2 regions of the Adhaeribacter sp. genome follow, and region 2 is predicted to be linked to the other one. Evidence: riboswitches for the same ligand, from Rfam matches in the RefSeq annotation. Region 2 holds a riboswitch; the other holds the start of a gene.
The links. Region 2 has a riboswitch for S-adenosylmethionine ahead of ACO1R6_RS06370 (O-succinylhomoserine sulfhydrylase). Riboswitches for the same ligand answer to the same signal wherever they lie in the genome.
Positions count from the first base shown of each region.

Region 1: it holds a riboswitch for S-adenosylmethionine, as region 2 does, so the genes downstream of both, ACO1R6_RS04425 (O-acetylhomoserine aminocarboxypropyltransferase/cysteine synthase family protein) here and ACO1R6_RS06370 (O-succinylhomoserine sulfhydrylase) in region 2, are expected to answer to the same signal.

Region 1 covers NZ_JBMQUD010000025.1:71,355-77,432, reverse strand. The annotation lists gene ACO1R6_RS04440 (nucleoside deaminase) at 1-18, shown strand, start outside; gene ACO1R6_RS04435 (superoxide dismutase) at 73-681, shown strand; gene ACO1R6_RS04430 (NupC/NupG family nucleoside CNT transporter) at 768-2,066, opposite strand; SAM riboswitch class I at 2,362-2,463, shown strand; gene ACO1R6_RS04425 (O-acetylhomoserine aminocarboxypropyltransferase/cysteine synthase family protein) at 2,700-4,046, shown strand; gene metX (homoserine O-acetyltransferase MetX) at 4,226-5,254, shown strand; gene ACO1R6_RS04415 (homoserine dehydrogenase) at 5,258-6,078, shown strand, end outside.
Region 2 covers NZ_JBMQUD010000038.1:31,973-38,050, forward strand. The annotation lists gene ACO1R6_RS06360 (sensor histidine kinase) at 1-264, opposite strand, end outside; gene ACO1R6_RS06365 (PhzF family phenazine biosynthesis protein) at 444-1,346, opposite strand; gene ACO1R6_RS06370 (O-succinylhomoserine sulfhydrylase) at 1,774-2,940, opposite strand; SAM riboswitch class I at 2,952-3,054, opposite strand; gene ACO1R6_RS06375 (TSUP family transporter) at 3,334-4,884, opposite strand; gene ACO1R6_RS06380 (NADPH-dependent FMN reductase) at 5,003-5,566, opposite strand; gene ACO1R6_RS06385 (nitrite reductase) at 5,586-6,078, opposite strand, start outside.

The sequences.
Region 1 (6,078 bases), on a different contig from region 2:
TTGAATAAACGGATATAGCCTCTATATTTGACCTGCAAGCAAAATATATTCTAACCTTTAAAAGATAAAACTATGGCTTTTGAATTACCTCAGCTACCCTATGCTTACGATGCACTGGAGCCCCACATTGATAGCCAAACGATGGAAATTCATCATACAAAACACCATCAGGCTTATACCACTAATTTAAATAACGCTATCCAGGGTACCGACCTGGAAGGTAAATCGATAGAAGAAATTTTACAGCAGATTAGCCAGGCGCCGGCGGCCGTGCGCAACAATGGTGGTGGTTATTATAACCATAATTTGTTCTGGAAAATACTTTCACCGAACGGTGGCGGCGAGCCAACCGGCCCGGTTGCCGAAGCTATTAAAAATTCTTTTGGCTCATATGAGAAATTTAAAGAAGAATTTACCAAAGCCGCTACTACCCGTTTTGGTTCTGGCTGGGCCTGGCTTTGCAAAATGGAGGGCAATTCTCTGCAAATTTGTTCCAGCGCCAACCAAGACAACCCGCTTATGGATGTAGATAGCTGTAACGGTTTCCCGATACTGGGCTTAGATGTTTGGGAACATGCTTATTACTTAAAATACCAGAATCGTCGGCCAGATTATATTAACGCCTTTTTTAACGTAATTAACTGGGACGAAGTAAACCGCCGGTTTACCGAAGGCAATTAAGTATAGCTCCCTTCAGGCATAATAAGAAAGCCCATCTGGTTAGATGGGCTTTCTTATTATGCTATAACAGTGGGTATAAAAGCCAGTTAAATGGAATATAATATTCCGGCTACGGTAGCCGTCATTAAACACGCAATAGAAGCCCCTAACAGAGCATACAATCCTAAACGCGATAAATTACCTTGCTGGTTGGGAGCCATGCTGCCAATACCACCTATTTGGATGGCAATAGAGCTAAAGTTAGAAAAGCCACATAACGCGTACGTAGCCATTACCACCGATTTAGGGCTAAGGGTGCCTGCCGCCTTCATTTTAGATAAATCTAAATAAGCCACAAATTCATTAATAGCAGTTTTCTGCCCCAGTAAACTCCCTACTTGCAGGGTATCTACCCACGGAATGCCAATTAAAAAAGCAAATACCCGGAATATTTGGCCCAACAGGTATTGAAAAGAAAGTCCGCTAAACTGACCGCTCGTGCTGTTTACAATTACGTCGTTTAACCCCGATACGCTACCTACTTTTAATAAGATATAATTAAGCAAAGCAATTATGGCAATAAAAGCCAGCAGCATGCCGCCCACGTTAGCCGCCAGCCGCAAACCATCGGCGGCTCCAATAGACATAGCATCGATAATATTTACCCCCAATGCTTCTTTGTTAACCTCTAATTGGGTATTAATTTTTTCTTCTTCTGTTTCGGGCACCAGCATTTTAGCCAATACAATTCCGGCCGGGGCATTCATAACCGAAGCCGTTAGCAAATGCGCCGCAAAAACAGTTTGCTGAACCGGATCGCTGCCGCCTAAGAAAGAAACATAAGCAGCCAGTACTCCACCCGCCAGCGTGGCCATGCCACCCGTCATGAGGCACATTAACTCCGATTTAGTCATGCTGGCAATAAATGGCCGTACCAGGAGCGGTGCTTCGGTTTGGCCCAGAAAAATATTGCCGGCGGCCGATAAACTCTCGGCTCCCGACAACCTCATGCCTTTAGACATAATCCAGGCAATACCGTAAACTATCTTTTGCAAAACGCCCAGATAGTATAAACCCGCCGATACGGTTGAAAAGAAAATGATAGTAGGTAATACGTTAAAAGCAAAAATATACCCCAGGCCACCATTTTGGGCGGGGTCGGCGAGGCTACCAAATAAAAATTGGGCACCCGCACTGGAAAAGCTCAGAAGTTTTACAAAAACACGGCTTAAAAATTCAAAAATACCGGATATAAAAGCCACTTTGGTTACCAAGGCACCAAATAAAATTTGTAAAAACACCCCCACGCCTACTAGTCGCCAGTTTATTCTTTTTCTATTTGTTGAAAAAATATAGCCAATACCTAGTAAAACGAGTAAGCCCAGGAGGCCTCTTACTATTTCCATAAATTGCAGGTCCAATAAAAGGACAAAAGTACTTTATATCGCGGTTAAAACAAATATCATTAAAAGCGCTGCAGGCAAAAAAAGTATAATTCTGGCACTAAACTTTTATACTTAATACACAGCTAATTTGTAGTAAATTAATCCTAATTATTTATTTAACTTATCTGGCTAAAGACATATTTTCTTAGTTACACCAGCAAGCGCCTTTATTAAATTTTTAGCAAAAAATTAGAAAGCTCCATAGAAATTTATTTTATTTGCAACAGTATTACCCTTTCCTGATTTATTAAGGATTGATTTATAAAGAAGAGGCGAGAGAATAGGCTCCGGGACCCTCTGGCAACCTCACCCGACTGAAAGGTGCCAAATCCTATCCCAGCAATGGGAAATATAAATTAAGAACAACATGAAAAAACTTTCTTTCTTAGCCAGTGCGCCCGATGCCGTTTACCTGGCACCCAATGACCTTATGGTATCTGTTTACCTACCTGTAACAAGTTGTTGTTGCTGTTGTAGCCCCCAGCAACCTTAAGGTTTATACCTTTTCTGTGCGTATTATGCATTTTACCGTTATAAACAAAAACGGCCTTTTTATTAGAATCAAAAAATAACCTGATCCCCAAAAGAAAATATATGTCAAACCAAAGCCTTAATTTCGAAACGCTGCAATTACACGCCGGCCAGGAAGTAGATCCCACCACTGGTTCACGGGCCGTGCCTATTTACCAAACCTCTTCTTATGTTTTTAAAAATGCCGAGCATGGCGCCAATCTATTTGCCTTAAAAGAGTTTGGCAATATTTATACCCGGATTATGAACCCCACTACCGATGTGTTTGAAAAACGGGTAGCGGCTTTAGAAGGAGGTGTAGCCGGTTTAGCTGTGGCTTCGGGCCAGGCCGCCCAATTTATTGCTTTAAATAATATTTTAGAGCCCGGCGATAATTTTGTGAGTACTTCGTTTTTATACGGTGGTACCTACAACCAATTTAAAGTAGCTTTTAAGCGCCTGGGCATTGAGGTACGTTTTGCTGACGGCGATAATCCGGAAAGCTTTGCCCGCTTAATCGATGATAAAACCAAGGCGCTTTACCTGGAAACCATTGGCAACCCCGGCTTTAATATTCCGGATTTTGAAGCCATTGCGGCCCTCGCTGAACAACACGATTTACCTTTAATTGTAGATAATACATTTGGTGCGGCTGGCTATTTATTCCGCCCCTTGGAGCACGGCGCACATATTGTGGTACAATCGGCTACCAAATGGATTGGCGGCCACGGTACCAGCATTGGCGGCGTTATTGTAGACGGCGGTAAATACGATTTTAATAAACCTAAATACCCGCAGTTCTCTATGCCGGCCGAAGGCTACCACGGTTTGGTATTTGGCGATGTATTCGGCCCCAATGGTCCGTTTGGCAATATTCAGTTTGCTATAAGAGCGCGGGTAGAAGGTCTGCGGGATTTTGGCCCGGCCATTAGTCCGTTTAACTCTTTCCTGCTGTTACAGGGCCTGGAAACTTTATCGTTGCGGGTACAGCGCCACGTAGAAAATGCCCTGGAGCTGGCTAACTGGCTGGAACAGCACCCCGATGTAGAAAGCGTAAATTATCCGGGTTTGGCCAGCAGCCCTTATTACCAATTAGCGAATAAATATTTAAAACGCGGGTACGGTGCTATGCTGTCGTTTAACCTTAAAGGCAGTAAAGCCAACGCTACCACATTTATTGATAGCTTAAGCCTGATAAGTCATTTAGCCAACGTAGGCGATGCCAAAACCCTGATTATTCAGCCATCGGCTACTACCCACCAGCAGTTAAACGAGCAGGAGCAGAAAAATGCCGGCGTAACTCCTACCCTGCTGCGCATTTCGGTAGGTCTGGAGCACATCGACGATATTAAAGCCGATTTAGAACAAGCTTTTCAGAAAGTACGGAGCGCTGCACAAGAAACGTTAGCAACCGCAGATTCTAAAAATTAATACCGGCAGCAAAACATCTAAATAAATTATTTATTGGTGGGCAACTTAACCTTGGTTAAACTTGCCCACCGGTAAACAAACCAAACACTTGATAAAACAAATTATTTATTCCTGCATAAATGGGTGGTGTAGCTTGCCACCGCATTTATGTTTTAATATCAGTTTCTATACCCAATAGCATGCCGCAGGAAATATTTAAGCACCCGTACCCTTTCGCGCTGGAGAGCGGGCAAATTTTACCCGAAATCCAGATTACGTACCATACTTACGGGAAATTAAATCAGAAGAAAGATAACGTTATTTGGGTGTGTCACGCCTTAACGGCTAACTCAGATGTACTGGATTGGTGGAAAGGATTATTTGGCGACGGCAATTTATTTAACCCGCAAGAACACTTTATTATTTGCGCCAATGTGCTGGGCTCCTGTTACGGCACTACCGGTCCTTTAAGCCTAAACCCCGTTACCAACCAGCCTTACTGCCAGGCTTTTCCGCAAATTACCATTCGGGATATGGCCGAGGCCCACGATTTATTACGTCGCCACCTGGAAATTGAACAGATTCATACGTTAATTGGCGGTTCTTTGGGCGGCCAGCAAGCTTTAGAATTTGCTATTCTGAAACCACAGCATATAAAAAATTTAATTGTTGTGGCCACCAATGCCTTTCATTCGCCGTGGGGTATTGGTTTTAACGAGGCCCAACGCCTGGCTATTTTCGCCGACGAAACTTACCGGCAAAATATTCCGTCCGGGGGGCGCAATGGTTTAAAAGCCGCTCGCGCTGTTGCTTTACTTAGTTACCGCAATTACGACACCTATTCTAAAACTCAGTTCGAAACCGACTTATCTAAAACCGATAATTTCCGGGCCAGCTCTTACCAGAACTATCAAGGCGATAAACTGGTAAACCGTTTTGATGCGTACGCTTATGTTTCGCTAAGCCGCTCCATGGATTCGCACAACGTAGGCCGGCACCGGGGCAGCGTAGAGGCCGCTCTGGCCGAGGTAAAAGCTAAAACCTTGGTAATTGGTATCAGTTCCGATGTTTTGTTTCCGGTATCGGAACAGAAATATATAGCGGCGCACATTGCCAACGCCGCTTACCAGGAAATAGATTCTTTTTATGGCCACGATGGTTTTTTAATTGAAACCGGCCAGCTTACCCAATTATTAGAAGCATTCTACGGGCTTTCCGTAGCCAAATAAATCATGACAACACACAAAGATTTAAACATAGGCTTATTTGGTTTTGGCGTGGTGGGCCAGGGCCTTTACGATGTTTTACGTAACAGCCGGGGCATAAAAGCCAGTATTGCCCGCATTTGCGTAAAAGACCGGACCAAAAAGCGCAAGCTACCGCTCGATTATTTTACTTTCGATAAATACGAGTTGCTGAACAACCCCGAAATTGACCTGATTGTAGAGTTGATAGACGATGCCGAAGAAGCTTTCCTGATTGTATCGGAAGCCATGAAAAAAGGCAAAAGCGTAGTTACCGCTAATAAAAAAATGGTGGCCCAGCACCTCCAAGAATTGGTACAGCTACAAGAAGAAAACGGGGTTTCTTTGTTATACGAAGCCTCGTGCTGCGGCAGTATTCCTATTATTCGTACTTTAGAAGAATATTACGACAACGAGTTGCTTTACTCAGTAAGTGGCATTTTCAATGGTTCGTCTAACTATATTTTATCTAAAATATTTAACGAAGGCTTGGGCTACGAAGTAGCTTTAAAACAAGCCCAGGATTTAGGCTTTGCCGAAACCGACCCGACATTGGATGTAGGCGGTTTCGACCCGAAATACAAACTTACCATTATTGCGGCGCATGCTTTTGGTTTATTCCTGAACCCGGATAATATTTTCAACATTGGCATTCAGAAATTATCGCAACACGATATTCAGTACGCCAAAGAAAAGGGCTACAAAATAAAGTTAGTACCGCACGTAAGCAAAGTAGATGAGGCTACTATTTCCTTATTTGTAATGCCGCAGTTTGTAAACCGGTTTCACCCATTATTTAATGTCGAAAA
Region 2 (6,078 bases):
GAAAACGTTTAGGTAAAAGAAAACAGCCTTAAAAAATATTAAAATAAAATATCGGATCAGCAGGTCTAGGTTCCGGTTGGGGCGCATGGCCTCCATCATACTTTTTGTTTCGCCGTCTATGCCGGGTATCTCTACATAAGTGCTGTTAAACTGGTTTTGCCAGTAGTTTTGGTAGGTATGCCAGATTATGCCGCTGATAAAAAGCCAGAATAACAGGTGCAGCAATAATTCTAGGTAGCGCGACAGGTGCGGAAATTTGTTCATAACTTTAAGGTTTAGGTAAAGCTACACCTGGTTGGCAAAGTAAAATAAGGCAGTTTACAAACAGGCAATTATTACATGCAAAATAATGAAAAACCAGGATAAAAGGAGCAGGCATCTACCGGAATAGAAGGCCTGCAACCTGACCTAAAATATTGCGCTGGTTTTGGCCGGCTAAATAATTACAAGTACAGGTAGCCTTCGCCCACCAAAGCACTTTTACCACCTACTTTTACCAGGTTAATCTGCTCATTTGCCTGCCCAATGGTAATATGCAACAAACTGGGGCGGCCCATCTCGAAACCTTGTTCGCAAACAATTTGCGCTTGCGGCTGGGCCGGCACCAAGCCGTAGTGTACCAGGTAACAGCCCAGCGGGCCGCAGGCACTACCAGTAGCGGGATCTTCGGGAATACCCAGAGCCGGCGAAAACATGCGGCCGTGTACCGTGCTGGTAGCCTGTTCGGTTTCGGTAGAAAATATAAATACATTTTGCGTACCCAGGTAGTTAAGTTGATTTTCCAGAACATCCAGCCGCAGCTTGGCTCTTTTTACCGCAGCAATAGATTTAAGGGGCACGTAGAAAAAAGGCACCCCGCACGAGATAGTTTGAGCCGGAAACCCCGGAAGTATATCAGTAGGATTTAGCGACAGTAAATCGGCCAGAACTTGGGGTTGGGTAACGGTGGTGCCAAATTGCGGTAGGGGCTGGGTCATGGTTATCAGTCCTAACTGATTCTCATGCATTTGGAAATCAACCCAAATATTGCCCACACCTTCTTCAAATATTAAGCGATTGCCGGTGGGTTTTAAATATTCTTTTTGCAGCAACACAAACGCCGTACCTATAGTGGGGTGGCCCGCCATGGGCAGCTCGGCACCAGGGGTAAAAATGCGCAGTTTAATATCATTGCTCGGGTTAGTGGGTGGCAATACAAAAGTTGTTTCGGAAAGATTGAGTTCCTTGGCTATTTTTTGCATCAGGTGTTCCGGTACTTCCTGGCCTGCTGGAAAAATCGCTAACTGGTTGCCGCCAAAAACACGGTCGGTAAATACATCGGCCAAATAGTAATGCAGCTTTTTCATAAGTTTACTGGTTGGGTTTTACTGCTTTGCCGCTTGCTTTAGCGGGAGGCGTAGTAAATGAAAAATTTAGCTACTGATTAAAGTTAATGGCTAGGCAAAGGAATATTTTTGACGGCATACTTAAGATAGCCTTAACTAAACCGTACGGTATTAACGTTGAAGAGAAAACTTTGCGATTATTTGAAAAGCCTTCTACCAAATCCTTCTCCTCTACCTTGGCCTATTCCCCGACAGGATAACACGAGTAGGTGATGGGTGGTAAGCGGCTAATAAACTTCCGGCCTGTCAGGAGACAGGCCGGGGAAACAGATTACATATTATAACTCTTTAGTCTACTTCAGGATACCATTGCATGGTAGCTGCTAACCAGGTTAACTAGCTGCTCTGTTTAGATTAGCTCTAACAGAAAATAAGCTAAGATGCGGTTTTAAGCGGAAGCTTCTAAAGCCTGGGTAATATCCTGGATAATATCGTCGATGTTTTCCAAACCTACCGAAATCCGGATAAGGCCATCGTAAATACCTACGGCTTCCCGTTCGGCGGGGGTAAGTTTAGAGTGGGTCATAGAAGCCGGGTGCGTAACGGTAGTGCGGCTGTCGCCGAGGTTAGCGGTTTTAGAGGCAATTTTGAGGGAATCCATAAATTTCTGGGCCCGCTCGTAACCACCCTGTACCACAAAAGTTACAATGCCACCGCCTTGTTTCATTTGTTTTTTGGCGAGTTCGTGCTGCGGATGCGAAGGCAGCATCGGGTACAACACCAACTCCATTTCGGGACTGGTTTCCAGGTGCCGGGCTAAGGCTAAGGCATTGGCACAATGGCGATCCATACGCAACGGCAAGGTTTCGAGGCTCTTAGATAACACCCAGGCGTTAAACGGCGACAAAGCCGGACCGGTATGGCGCGAAAAGAAGCGAATCTCGGAGATTAAATCTTTGCGGCCCACAATGGCTCCCCCCAAAACACGTCCTTGGCCATCAATATATTTAGTAGCCGAATGAATTACCAAATCGGCGCCATAATCTATGGGCGTTTGCAGATAAGGCGTGGCAAAGCAATTATCTACGCTAAAGATAATATTGTGCTTGCGGCATAGGTTACCCAGCCACTCCATATCAATTAGTTCTAACTGTGGGTTAGAAGGCGTTTCGATGTATATTAATTTGGTGTTTTCCTGGATCAGGCTTTCCCATTCTTCGGGTTTGGCGGCATCGGCGTAAGAGCTGGTAATGCCCCACTTGGGCAACACCTTGGTAAGCAACTGGTGCGTGGAACCAAACACCGATCGTGAAGCCAGAATATGGTCGCCGGCTTGTAATAAGGCGCCAAAACCGGTAAAAACCGCCCCCATACCAGTAGCAAAGGCAAAACCGTCTTCGGCACCTTCCATTACGCAAAGCCGATCGATAAATTCAGAGGTATTGGGGTTTGAGAACCGGGAATAAATATTGCCTTCCTGTTCGTCGGCAAACAGCGCCCGGCCTTGTTCGGCGCTTTCGAAGGTAAAACTGGAGGTTAAGTAAAGCGGCGTGGAATGTTCCCGGTTTTGGGTACGCTCGGCCTGGGTACGGATTACTTGTGTTTCTTTATTCATGTAGTTTAAATAATTTATATTTCCCATAGCTGGGTTAGGAATTGGCACCTTTCATGTAGGTTGCGGTTGCCAGAGGGTCTGCGAGCCTATTCTCTCGCCTCTTCTTTATAAATCAATCCTTAAAATCAGGAAAGGGAAATTTGGCTGCAAAGTAAGCACCTTTTATCAAGACTTTTGAATTAAAACAGAATTTAATTGTAATTTAATTCAGCAAATAACTGGTTTAGAGTAAAAGCTATCTTATTTAATACTGTTGCTTCAGGTTGGCGTTATACCTATTTTATGCCCTAGGTTGTGCGTAGAGTTAGCGAAGCACTCTACACATAACATCAGCGTGATAAAAAAGAATTAGGGCGTTAACTTTATCTTTTCTGGATCTTGTAATTAGGGAACCTAAAACACCGAAGTATAAATATTACGCAGGCTCAGAATAATTACGACTAAACCCACCACAATCATCATGGTTTTTACGGGTAGGCGGCGGGCAATTAGGGCAGCAAACGGCGCGGCTACCATACCACCCAACACCAAGCCCAGCACCACTTGCCAGTGCGAGAAGCCAATTAAGGTAATAAACGTAACCGAACTGGCAAAAGACACAAAGAACTCCGTAAGGTTTACCGAGCCAATGGTATACAACGGGTGCCGGCCGCTGGCAATCAGCGACGACGAAACAATGGGGCCCCAGCCACCGCCGCCTACTGAATCTAAAAAGCCACCGGTAACCGCTAATAAACCCATTTTGCGGATGCGCCGCTTCTGTACGGTTTTGCGGATGGCTTTCCGAATGATAATAAAACCTAAGCACAAGGTATAAACAGCTACTACCGGTTTAATAATATAAGCGTATTCTTCGGCGGATGATAAAACATAAGCCCCCAGAATAGCCCCTAAAACGCCCGGTAGCAAAAGAGTTTTAAATAATTTGTTGTTTACGTTACCAAAACGCAGGTGCATAAGGCCCGATACGCCGCTGGTAAATATTTCGGAGGCGTGTACGCTGGCACTAACGGCCGCCGGCGGCACCCCAAACGATAGCAGAAAAGTAGTCGCGCTTACGCCGTAAGCCATACCCAAAGCCCCATCAATCATTTGGGCAATAAAACCACCTAGTATAAAATACAAAATACTGGAATCAATACTGTTGGCCGCTTGCAAAGCGTAGTCGCCAATTACCGCCATGGGCAAAAAGCTGAACAGCAAATGGCCCAGCACCATAAAACCCACCGCCGAAAAAGCCAGCAGCAAGCGATACCGCCAGCTGTGTTTAATAAATGGCACTTTGGCGGGTGTTACCGGTGTGGTGGCGGCAGGAGTAGGAGCCGGCAGGACTGGTGCATCGGGTGCCAGAGAGGCCGTAACGGCATTTAGTTGTTTTACTTTTTCGGCAAAATCGCCTTTTAGGGTGGTGCGGATGCGCTCAATATTCTGGAGCAGGTTATCCATTTCGGCCGGAAACGTTTCGTTTAAGACTTCCTTAACCCGTTTGGCTACCGTGGGCGATTTGCCGTTGGTAGAAATGGCAATTTTTAAATTACCTTTCTGCACAATCGAGCTCAGGTAAAAATCGCATTCCTGCGGGGTATCGGCTACGTTGGCTAATATTTTGCGGGCTCTGGCCACTTGCTTTACGTAGGTGTTTACGGCCTTGTCGTTGGTAGCGGCAATCACCAAATCTTTACCATCTAAATCACTTTCGGCAAATGGCTTATAGATTAGCGTCAGGTGCGGGTGGTGCGCCGTTAAAGCTTGTATTTCGGGTCTTATTTCGGGTGCAACCAAGGTTACGCGGGCATCGGGGCTGTTGCGTAAAACGGCCGTGGCTTTTTCTTCGCCCACAAAACCACCACCTACAATCAGGGTGTGCAGTTCGTGTAGTTTCAGAAAAACCGGGAATAAATGGTTTTCAGTAGCAGTTGTCTGGCGCTCAGTTTCGGGTAACACAGAAGTATATTTTTGGCAATGTATTAGCTGTTCAGGAGTTAGACTGTGGTAAGTAATATTACTTTTGGTTGATTACATCCCAAATACTAAGTAAGTATATCAGCTTAGAATAAAAAATTTAAATAATATGCTCCACAGCAACTTGCGGTGTAATCGTTTGTAGAAAAGATGCTACTAGCCTCTGAATAGCCAGTCTGGTATTTTCATCGGTTATTTCGCCATGCGCATTTAATTTGCCCTTAGCCCCTGAAATCAAAAGTTTGGCATGTTCCCCCACTTGAGCCCCCAAGGTTTTCATAATTAAATTCAGGGATTCGTAAGCTTTTTCACCTAAAGCAGAAGCTACAATTAAGGCTACCGGTTTATCGGAGAATACAGTGGTAGATACGGTCCATTCTAAGGCATTTTTCAAAGCACCCGGTAAGCTAAATACATACTCTGGTGTGCAGATAATTACACCATCGGCAGCAGCAATTTGCTCCCGCAGAGTTGTGACCAACGTCGGCAATCTTTCGTTTTCCAGATCCAGGTTAAAATGGGGTAGTTGGGCTAATTCTGTATAAGACTGAATATCCAGATGTTGCTGGTATTGGGTGGCGATAAAATGCAGGAGTAATTCATTAACTGAATTACTCCTGGTACTCCCTGAGATGGCTAGTATTTTAAATCGTTTTTCTGCCATTGGTAAGGCTGAAAATTACTTAGGCATTTACTTTTAATACTTCGGCTAAAACTTCCGGCCGTTTTAATTCAGCGCCGCGATAAGCAGAAGCGGCTTCCAGGAAGCTAAAAGCTTCGGCCAGGTAAGTGGCCGCAAAATCAGCCGATGGTTCGTTTTGGTTTATTTGCATCACGTGCGTCCGGAAATCGGGCGTAAACGTAAAGGTGCCATCTTGTACAAAGTGCGTATCAAAATCGTTAATAATACCAATTTGGGTATTTGCACTCAGGCCTTTGGCCAATAATAAAGCTTTGGCGGTGCTCACAAAAACGCTGTAACTGTGGTATATAGCGTCGGCATAGGTTTCTTGTTTTAACGCTTCCGCAGCCCATTCGGCTTTTTCTTCCGACTCAAACAACAAGGTGGCTACCAGGTCAATCATTACGCCGGCACATTCGCCTACGCCAATGGCCGTAGCAAATTCTTCTACGTGGCCCCAGTCTACAAAATCGCCGGGCTGCAGTTTGGTTAAA